2 regions of the Clostridium neonatale genome follow, and region 1 is predicted to be linked to the other one. Evidence: riboswitches for the same ligand, from Rfam matches in the RefSeq annotation. Region 1 holds a riboswitch; the other holds the start of a gene.
The links. A riboswitch is a leader RNA that binds a small molecule or an ion and turns the genes downstream of it on or off. The one in region 1 is predicted to bind glycine.

Region 1 (5,129 bases):
AAAAGAAGCTATTAAGAAAGCTGGTTATAGTACAAAAAATTCAAATAATATTAAATTCGCAGGCTTTTTTGTTGTGGTTGCTGCTATTTTACTAATTGGTAATTCTACTGCGGGATTTGATATGAGCTCTGCTCTAAATAATGCATCTTATATGGTATTATTTATTGTTGGTATGCTTACATCAATTCATTGTGTTGGTATGTGTGGCGGTATAATGCTTACACAAAGTATTTTAAAAGAAGAAAAAAGTAAGTTTCAGACTTTAATGCCTGCAATTTTATATAATGCAGGAAGAGTAACTTCTTATACAATTATTGGTGCTATTGTAGGTGCTTTAGGTTCTGTCCTATCATTATCACTTAATGTGAAAGCAGGGCTTCAAATATTTGCAGGAGTATTTATGGTTATAATGGGATTAAACATGGCAGGATTCTCTATTTTTAGAAAGCTTAATATTAAGTTACCCTGGTCTTCATGTTCTACAAAAAAGAAACCTAAAACTCCTTTCTTAGTTGGAATGTTAAATGGATTAATGCCTTGTGGCCCTTTGCAAACAATGCAGCTTTATGCATTAGGTACTGGTAGTGCAATGAATGGAGCATTATCAATGTTTGTATTTTCTTTAGGAACAGTTCCTTTAATGTTAGGCTTTGGGGCTATATCTGGATTTTTAAGCAAAGGTTATACAAAACAATTATTAAAGTTTAGTGGATTTTTAGTAATAATACTTGGATTAATAATGGGAAATAGAGGCCTTGCACTTGCAGGTTTTGGCCTTCCTAATATAAGAACATTAGCACAAGGTACTTCAGCAAATGCATCTCAAACTAATATAGCTAAACCAACTATTGAAAATGGAGTTCAAATAATAAATATGACAGCAGATAATAATGGGTATACACCTAATGTATTTTATGTACAAAAAGGAATGCCTGTTAAGTGGATAATAACAGGAAGTAAGTTAAATTCCTGTAATAATGCTGTGGTAATACCATCTTTAAATATACAGAAAACTCTAAATTCTGGTGAAAACATAATTGAATTTACTCCAGAAGATAAAGATATAAATTTCAGTTGTTGGATGGGAATGATAAGAGGAGTTATTAAGGTTACTGATAATCTTGATTCTGTGGATACATCTAAGGCAGATCCATCATTGCCACAACCAAGTAGTGGAATGAGTTGCTGCACAGGTAATACAGTAACTGATGCTGAGCAAACTCCAAGTATATATGGTGATGATTTAAGTAAGGTTTCAACTGATAGATTGATTAAAAAGGCTAATATTTCTGGAGATACACAGAGTTTAAATATTAAGGGAACCGGTTATGAATTTGAACCACTTGTAGTAGTATTAGAAAAAGGCATAAAAACAAACCTTTCATTAGATCTTGATTCATATGATAATCCAGATAGCACTTTCACCTTATATGATGGAGAAACTGGTGATGTTGTAACTACATTTACAGGTAAGAAAGGTATTATAGACGTAGATTTTAATATAGATAAAAGTGGATCATATGTAGTAGTCAATAACAATATAGCTGCAATTGGAATCGAAGTAACAGATTCTTTGGAAAATGTAAATTTAGAAGATGTTCGTAAAAATTTTTTAGATAATTAAATTCATTAATTTTTACTGGTATATTCGTATATTCTATATTAACATATTATTCCAGTTAAAATTTAATAACAAAATTGCCAAGGCGACTATGATATAATCACCTATAAAACATAAATCCAATAGAATAAAAAAAGGCTCTAGCATTTTTACCATATTAATATTAGATGATAAAAATGCTAGAGTTCACTAATGAATTTAAAAATAATTTATTAAATTTTCCGGATTTCCTAAGTACGCTAAAGTAATATATCTATAATTTGAATTCTATACTAAATCTCCTTTGACAGCTTCCTCATTTTTCGTCTTTAATTTAAGTATATTATAAATCCCCCCAAGCATTATAAACCATACTGGTGTTACAAATAAAGCCACACGAGTTTCTTTATTAAGTGCTAATATACCTATAACAAAAATTAAAAATGCTAAAATTATATAATTAGCAATTGGGTACAGTGGCATTTTGAATTTGCTCCTAGATGCAAGTTCAGGATTAGTTTTGCGATATCTTAAATGACAAATAACTATAATTGTCCAAATAAAGATAAAGCAGAATGTTGATATGCTTGTAATTAGCACAAATACCCCTTCTGGCATAATATAATTCAGAATAACTGAAATAAAAATCACAGCTGCAGAGAATATTATAGCATTAGAAGGTACTTGATTAGGTGTTAATTTTTTCATTGACTCAGGTGCATTATTTTCTTTAGCAAGAGAATAAACCATACGGCTTGTACTGAAAATACCACTATTACAAGCAGATGCAGCTGATGTTAGTACAACGAAATTTACAATACTTGCTGCTGCTGTAATTCCTACTGCGCTAAATACCTGTACAAATGGACTTTTATCTGGATTAATTGAATTCCATGGGTATATACTCATAATAACAATAAGCGCCCCAATATAGAAAATAATAATTCTAATTGGAATATTATTAATGGCTTTTGGAATAACATGTTCTGGATTTTCAGTTTCACCAGCTGTTAATCCAACTAATTCAATTCCAGTAAAAGCAAATACAACCATTTGAAATGAAAGTACAAAACCTTTTATTCCATTTGGGAGCCAACCACCATTATTCCAAAGGTTTGTAAAGCTAGATGTACCAGCATCTGTAGAGAATCCTTTTATTATCATAAATGTACCAATTATAATTAATGCTAAAATTGCAACAATTTTAATTAATGCAAACCAGAATTCCATTTCTCCAAACAACTTCACTGTTGTAAGATTCATAATTAGTAAAACTATAAGAACTATAAGGCTTGGAACCCACTGAGCTATATTGGGAAACCAGTATTGTATATAAAGTCCAGCAGCAGTTAAGTCAGCCATGGCAAGTGAAATCCAGCAGAACCAATATGTCCATCCAGTAATAAATGCTGATCCGTTTCCTAAATAATCATGTACAAAATCTACAAATGAATGATAGTTTAAGTTAGAAAGTAATAGTTCTCCAAGGGCGCGCATAATAAAAAAACAAACTGTTCCTGTTATGGCATACGCAAATAAAATAGATGGGCCAGCCAAGCTAATAGACCTGCCTGATCCAAGGAATAAGCCTGTACCAATTGCACCTCCAATTGCAAGTAATTGAACATGACGATTTTTAAGGCCTCTAGACAAGTTTTCATTTTCTGACATATTATTCTCCGCCTTTCAAAATTATGAATATTTATTAGTTGGAGATACAAATTATGAATAGATAAGGTCTAAATAAAGTAATTAAATATAAATTACTTTTTAATATATGTTAACTACCCTGTCCTTTTACCTGAGAGTTTCGCTATACAGCTTTCTCCTTCGGTGCTCATTATAAAGAGTCTCTCCAAGGATTCATCCAATAGCGGTCATCTCTAATATGTTATTAGGTACCTGAAAGATTTACTTCTTCGGTGTATAGCCATAGCCATAACTCTCCCGCTATCTTCATCTGAATTATTAAATTTCTTATTATATACTAATACTTTTTTGTAAAATTTACAAGTTTTTTATTTTAATTTAGAAAAACATTTTTCATAAAAATAGCAGACTATATTTCAAGTCCGCTTAAATAATATTCTTTTTAAATCAATAATTTTATTTCCATACCTCTTTTGCAACTTCCTGAACCAGTTTCAATTTTGCCCATTGTTCTTCTTCTGTAAGTTTATTACCTTCTTCCGTAGATGCAAATCCACACTGAGGACTTAAACATAAGCGTTCCAATGGAATGTATTTTGAAGCTTCTTTGATACGTTTAATTATATCATCGTTATTCTCAAGTACAGGAGATTTTGTTGTAATGAGTCCTAATACAACTTTCTTATCTTTACCTACATATTTAAGTGATTCAAAATCACCAGAACGTTCATCATCAAATTCCAAATAAAAGGCCTGTACATTTTCTTTTGCAAAGAGATCTTTTGCTACACTGTCATAACCTCCCTGGCACGCCCATGTAGAATGAAAATTTCCTCTACATATATGAGTGTTAATTACAAGGTCTTCTGGCTTACCTTCAATAGCAAGATTATTGATTCTTATTAATTTTTCAATATTATCTTGAAGGCCATCTTCATCAGTACCAAAAATTAAGCAAGCATTAGGATCAACGCATACTCCCCATGTACAATCATCAAACTGGATGTTCCTGCATCCTGCTGCATATAAGTCTTTAATAACTTTTTTGTATCCATCTGCAATATCTAAAATCAACTCTTCTTCGTTTGGATAAATGGCTTTTGTTTTTTCCAAATTTTCAGGGATAATCATCTGAAATAAAAACTGTGCTGGTGCAGGAATTGTCTGTCTAGCAACAGTATTATCATCTTCAAATTGTTTTACAAATTTAAAATGTTCAACAAAAGGATGACTGTTAACAAATACTTTTCCAATAAGGAATGTGTCATCAATTAATGCTGCCTCTCCATCAAACGGAATTCCATCCTTTGTCTTCTCATGTCCAACACCATTAAATGCCCACATAAAATCAAGATGCCATGAACTCCTCCTAAACTCTCCATCTGTTATAACTCTAAGTCCAGCTGCTTTCTGTTTTGTAATTAAATCTGTAATTGCTACATTTTCAACTTTTTTTAGCTCTTCTGCTGTAATTTTTCCATTTGCATATTCACTTCTTGCCTTCTTTAAATAATCAGGTCTTAAAAAACTTCCTACAATATCATATTTAAACGGTGCATTGTTATTCATAATTATTCCTCCTATAAAAATTGTTAATCTAATTTTAAAAACAATCTTTTATCAAAAATTTTTATTGAAGTAATCATATCATATAAATTTAATTATAGTGTAACTCCAAAAAACTATTACTTGTTATAGTTTTATACTATAGCTGAAATATGTAAATCTTGTTTTTAAAAGCACTAGAAATAAATCTTATATAAATTCTGAAATAATTTCATTTAATGCATCAATGTAAATATTCGCAAGTTTGCTAAGCTTAATACTTTTATGTGAAATCCAACCAACTATTATTTCTTCATTGACATCTAGAGGTACA
Region 2 (5,129 bases), 520 kb from region 1:
GATGGTAAAGTATCCATAGAAGTTCAAGGCTTAGAGCAAGATGTCCTTTCCTTTATTGCTGCTATAAAAAAAGGAAATGGCTTTTGTCGAGTTGATGATTTAGTTTTAGATAAACTTTCTATTATAGATAATGAAAAAAAATATTCTATCAAATATTAAAACATGTTGCATCATAAAATAAATAAAGAACGTACTGAGTTTAGTGTGAATAATCGAAATAAAACTCTTATGTGGTTCTCTGCTTATGTGTAGTATTGCATTAAATATTTTAGCCTTTAAATTCTTTGAAAGAGGCTGAAGGCCGTTCCAAAATTGTTTGTCCAACACTTGTTGTCGGAGCAAACTTTTTTTGGAGCAACCTCTTTCATTAGAATTTTGGGCTGAAATATTTACGCAATCGAGCATATCATATATTGAATTTCGGTTGTTATCCACTAAACCATGATTATACGTCCTTTATTTATGTTATTATGCAAGGTCATATTCTTTATTACCTAGCTTTTCATTTTCCAAGCTATTAAAGTAGTCTTCTGTTTCTTTTATAACAACCTTTCTAAGCCCTATAAGTCCAACTAGGTTAGGAAATGCCATGCATCCATTAACTATATCTGCAATTATAAATATTAATTCCAATGGCAAGAAAGGTCCTATTGCAACAAGTACTATATATATTATTCTATATGGCATTATAGACTTAGTTCCGCATAAATATTGCATACACTTTTCACCATAATAGTTCCATCCAAGTATGGTAGTAAATGCAAAGAAAACTAATCCTATATTAACAATGTATTTTCCAATAGTGGCTATAGGTAAACCAATTTCAAAAGCTGCTGATGTAAGTCCTGCTCCTTCAATTGTTGCTCCAACTTCAAACACACCAGTGCTTCCACTTGTTAATACTATTACAAGTCCTGTCATTGTACAAATTAGTATTGTATCAAAAAATGTTCCTGTCATAGAAATCAAGCCTTGTCTTGCTGGAAAATTTGTTTTTGCTGCTGCTGCTGCTATTGGTGCACTTCCAAGTCCTGATTCATTTGAAAATACCCCTCTTGCAATCCCATTTCTAAGTGCTACAGAAACAGTTACACCTGCAATTGCACCACCTACAGCTTTAGGATTAAAAGCACTAGTTATTATTAAACCTAAAGCTTGTGGTATTGCTCTAAAATTACATGCAAGTACTATAACAGCTCCAATAATATATGCTACTGCCATAAATGGAACTATTGCTTCAGATACTTTTGATATTCTTTTAATTCCACCTAATGTTACTAAAGCTACTAATGCTGTTATGACTACAGCCGTTGCAATTTTAGGTATATTAAAATTTTGTGCTGCTGCTGCTATTGAATTAACTTGACCAAATGTTCCTATTCCAAAGAAAGCAACTCCAACACCAAACAATGCAAATAATTTAGCTAACCATTTCATACCTAACCCATTTTGTATATAGTACATAGGTCCACCACACATTTGTCCGTTTTCATCTACTTCTCTATATTTTATTGCGAGTACACCTTCTGCATACTTAGTTGCCATTCCAAAGAAAGCCGCAATCCACATCCAAAATAGTGCTCCTGGCCCTCCTGCTTTTACTGCTGTCGCAACACCTACTATATTTCCTGTTCCAATTGTTGCTGATAACGCTGTACATAGTGCTCCAAAACTTGATACATCTCCATGTGCATCATCATTTTGAGCTTCTTCATCTTTTCCAAATACATATTTTAATGCTAACGGTAATTTAAAGACTTGTAATAATTTTAAGCGAAGTGTTAGATATATTCCAGTCCCAACCAAAAGTATTAATAAAGGTGGCCCCCATATAATATCATCGATTTTTTGAAATACATTTTGAATTGTAGATGTATTCCCTGCTAATAAGAAATTTGAAAATAACATAAAAAAATTCCCCCTAATATTTTTTATCATTGGAGGAGAATAAGAGACTATACAATTCATAATTCAAAGTTTACAATTTACAATTTAGGTAGAAAACTTTCAGTTTTCTTAATTTAAATTTATCAAAAATAGCAAAGCTATTTTTATCCTCAATTATACATTGTGAATTATACATTGTGAATTGTCATGCTTCCTATCCTCTGTCCTTTTACCTGAGAGTTTCAATACTAAAAAAATTTACTACTTTAAATAATAAATGTAATAATATTTTCTTCAATATTTTGCTCCTTCGGTGCTCATTCATAAATGAGTCTCTCCAGAGGCTCGTCCAGCAACGGTCCTAATACCTGAAAGATTTGCTTCTTCGGTGTATTATAATAAATCAAAAAGAAATTATAAATAATAACTCTCCCACTGCCTTCATCCGAACATTTACATTTAATTTACCCTTAAAATTATATAGTTATTATTAACTTATTTCAAGTATTTTTAATCCCTTCTTGATAATTTTATATTTTTTTCAAAATTTGCATATAAATTAACAGACTTTTTAGTAGTTTTTTAAGCAATTACACTATTCTTTGAATATATTTAAATTCTTTTTTCTGCAAAATTATTATAAATAAAAACTGCTTTCATATAGAAAACAGTTTTTAATAAAATCGATTTTTAAATTTGAATAATTTTATATATTTAAATCAGTTAATTTTCCTTTTATTTTTAACTTTTTAAGTAACTTTTCAGGGTCAGAATTTATAATAAGTTCTTCCGGAAAATCTATAGAAGCAAGCATATCTATTGCTTCTTTAAATTCTCCTATTTTTGTACAAAAATGAGCATCACTATTCATAACTATTGTAACATTATATTTCTTACATAATTCAGCTATCTTAGTGCAATTACCCAAGCTACCAAGTCGAGAAGTAGTAAAAGAACTATTGTTAATCTCTATTAACACATCATTTTCTAAAGCACATTTCACTATTTCTTCATAATTTACGGGAATCATAGGATTCCCTAGATGCCCTACAATATCAATCTTTCCACTTTTTATTGCATTAATATATGCTCTTGTATTTTCTTCAACCGATCCCATATTGTATATCGGTTCATGTATACTTCCAATTACTATATCAACCTTCTCTAAAGTTTTATCATCCATATCCATCTTACCATCATGGTTCAATATATTAGCCTCAACTCCATAAAGCATAGTTACACCATACATTTCTCTAGGTAACACTTTGTAGTTATTAAAATACCAAATATGTGGTGCATTTGGCATCATACATCCATGTTCAGTAGTTCCAAGAACTTTGATACCTTTTTCTGATGCCGCCTTCGCATTTTCCATTAAAGTTGAATAAGCATGACCGCTAACTATTGTATGAGTATGTACATCTAATGCATATTTCATCAAAACATTCCTCTTTTCATTAAGTTTATAATTCTATATTTATATTATCATAGTAGAAATTTAAATTAAACCTAATATTCTTGTTAAATATTAGTAAAATACTGATATATTAAATTAAAATATCCTTGCCTATCTAAACTTTATAAAACAATAGAACTATGCCAATGACATAGTCTTATTATACATATTAAATATCTACTCTATTCCTTTTTTGTCCTCTATTATAAGCTCTTATATTTTCCAATAAATCTGTAAATAGTCTATCTCTAGCTTCTTCACTTGCCCATGCTATATGAGGCGTCATAATTAATTTTTCAGTGTTTTTTATACTAAGTAAAGGATTATTATTTGGTATTGGCTCTGCTTCAAATACATCCAAAGCTGCTCCACCAATTATTTCTTCATCTATAGCTTGTGCTAAATCTTCATCTACAACAATAGGACCTCTTCCCACATTAATTAATATTGCATCTTTCTTCATCATAGTTAAAGCTTTATAATTGATTAATCCTTTTGTTTTCTCATTTAAAGGTGCATGAATTGATATAACATCACATGTTTTTAACAGTTCTTCCAATTCAACTCTCACAAAATTAGAATCTGAATTTTTACCTGATGTAGAATAATAAACTACTCTTGCACCAAAAGCTTGCGCAATTTTGGCCACTTTTTTCCCTATATTGCCCAAACCTATTATTCCCCAAACTTTTCCTGATAGATCATTATAAGTTCTTTCTAAGTTCGTAAACATTCCACTCTTTGAGTATTCTCCACTTTTTACGAAATCATCAAAATACCTTATGTTATCATATAAAGTAAGTAATAACGCAAAAGTATGTTGAGCAACAGTTCCAGTTGAATATCCTGCAACATTTGTAACCGCTATCCCATTTTCTTTTGCATATTCAATGTCTATATTATTATACCCTGTAGCCATTTCACATATTAATTCTACATTATTTGCAGATTTTAAATTGTTTCTATCTAAAACAACTTTATTTGTTAAAATGATATTTGCATCCTTTATTCTCTCTTCAACATCATCCTTTTCTGTTTTATCATAATAAGCAACTTGTCCAAATTCATTTAGTTTAATATAATCAACATTTCCTAATGTTTTTCCATCTAAAACAACTATGTTTCTCATAATTATTTGCTATTTTATAAGTTATTCACCCTATAAAATAACCTTCGCCTCCAATCACATATTAAATTTATAATACTTTATAATAAATCATATCTCAAATATAATTGAATGTAAATACATAGAAATTTATTAGTACAATTAGTTTTATATCACAAGAAATTACTAAACATATACTAAATAAATAATCATTTATACATATCATAGATTATAAAAAATTAGTATTCTATTCTTATTAAAGGTATCAACTTATAAAGAGAAAAATATAAAAAATATATACTTATATAAAAATAAAGAAATGCAATATATGAATATGCGTAGTATTTATATTAACCTCTGCTAAGTCAAATTTTTCTACACTCTATCATATATTGAATTTCGATTATTTTTCACTAAACTTTGATATTACATCATTTTTATATTTTATTGTACCTTAGCTGGTTCTATATGCCAAATCTCATCGCAATATTGCTTTATAGTTCTATCACTTGAAAATTCACCTGAATTACTTAGGTTAGCTAAGCACTTTTGAGCCCATTTCTTTTTATCTTTATAATCTTCAAATACCTTATCTTGAGCTTTCTTAAACAAATCAAAATCTGCAAGCAAAAAGTATTGATCACCTTCTTCTAATAGTGCATTATATATATCTTCAAAATA

Region 2: it holds a riboswitch for glycine, as region 1 does, so the genes downstream of both, CNEONATNEC86_RS16570 (alanine/glycine:cation symporter family protein) here and CNEONATNEC86_RS14175 (amino acid permease) in region 1, are expected to answer to the same signal.

What each region holds. Positions count from the first base shown of each region.
Region 1 covers NZ_UICR01000002.1:559,692-564,820, forward strand. Annotated here, with positions in the region: gene CNEONATNEC86_RS14170 (urease accessory protein UreH domain-containing protein) at 1-1,624, shown strand, start outside; gene CNEONATNEC86_RS14175 (amino acid permease) at 1,889-3,271, opposite strand; glycine riboswitch at 3,380-3,469, opposite strand; gene CNEONATNEC86_RS14180 (5-methyltetrahydropteroyltriglutamate--homocysteine S-methyltransferase) at 3,707-4,819, opposite strand; gene CNEONATNEC86_RS14185 (LysR family transcriptional regulator) at 5,006-5,129, opposite strand, start outside.
Region 2 covers NZ_UICR01000002.1:1,081,031-1,086,159, forward strand. Annotated here, with positions in the region: gene CNEONATNEC86_RS16565 (acylphosphatase) at 1-159, shown strand, start outside; gene CNEONATNEC86_RS16570 (alanine/glycine:cation symporter family protein) at 469-1,908, opposite strand; glycine riboswitch at 2,106-2,231, opposite strand; glycine riboswitch at 2,234-2,332, opposite strand; gene CNEONATNEC86_RS16575 (phosphatase) at 2,594-3,325, opposite strand; gene CNEONATNEC86_RS16580 (D-2-hydroxyacid dehydrogenase) at 3,513-4,472, opposite strand; gene CNEONATNEC86_RS16585 (glycogen/starch/alpha-glucan phosphorylase) at 4,893-5,129, opposite strand, start outside.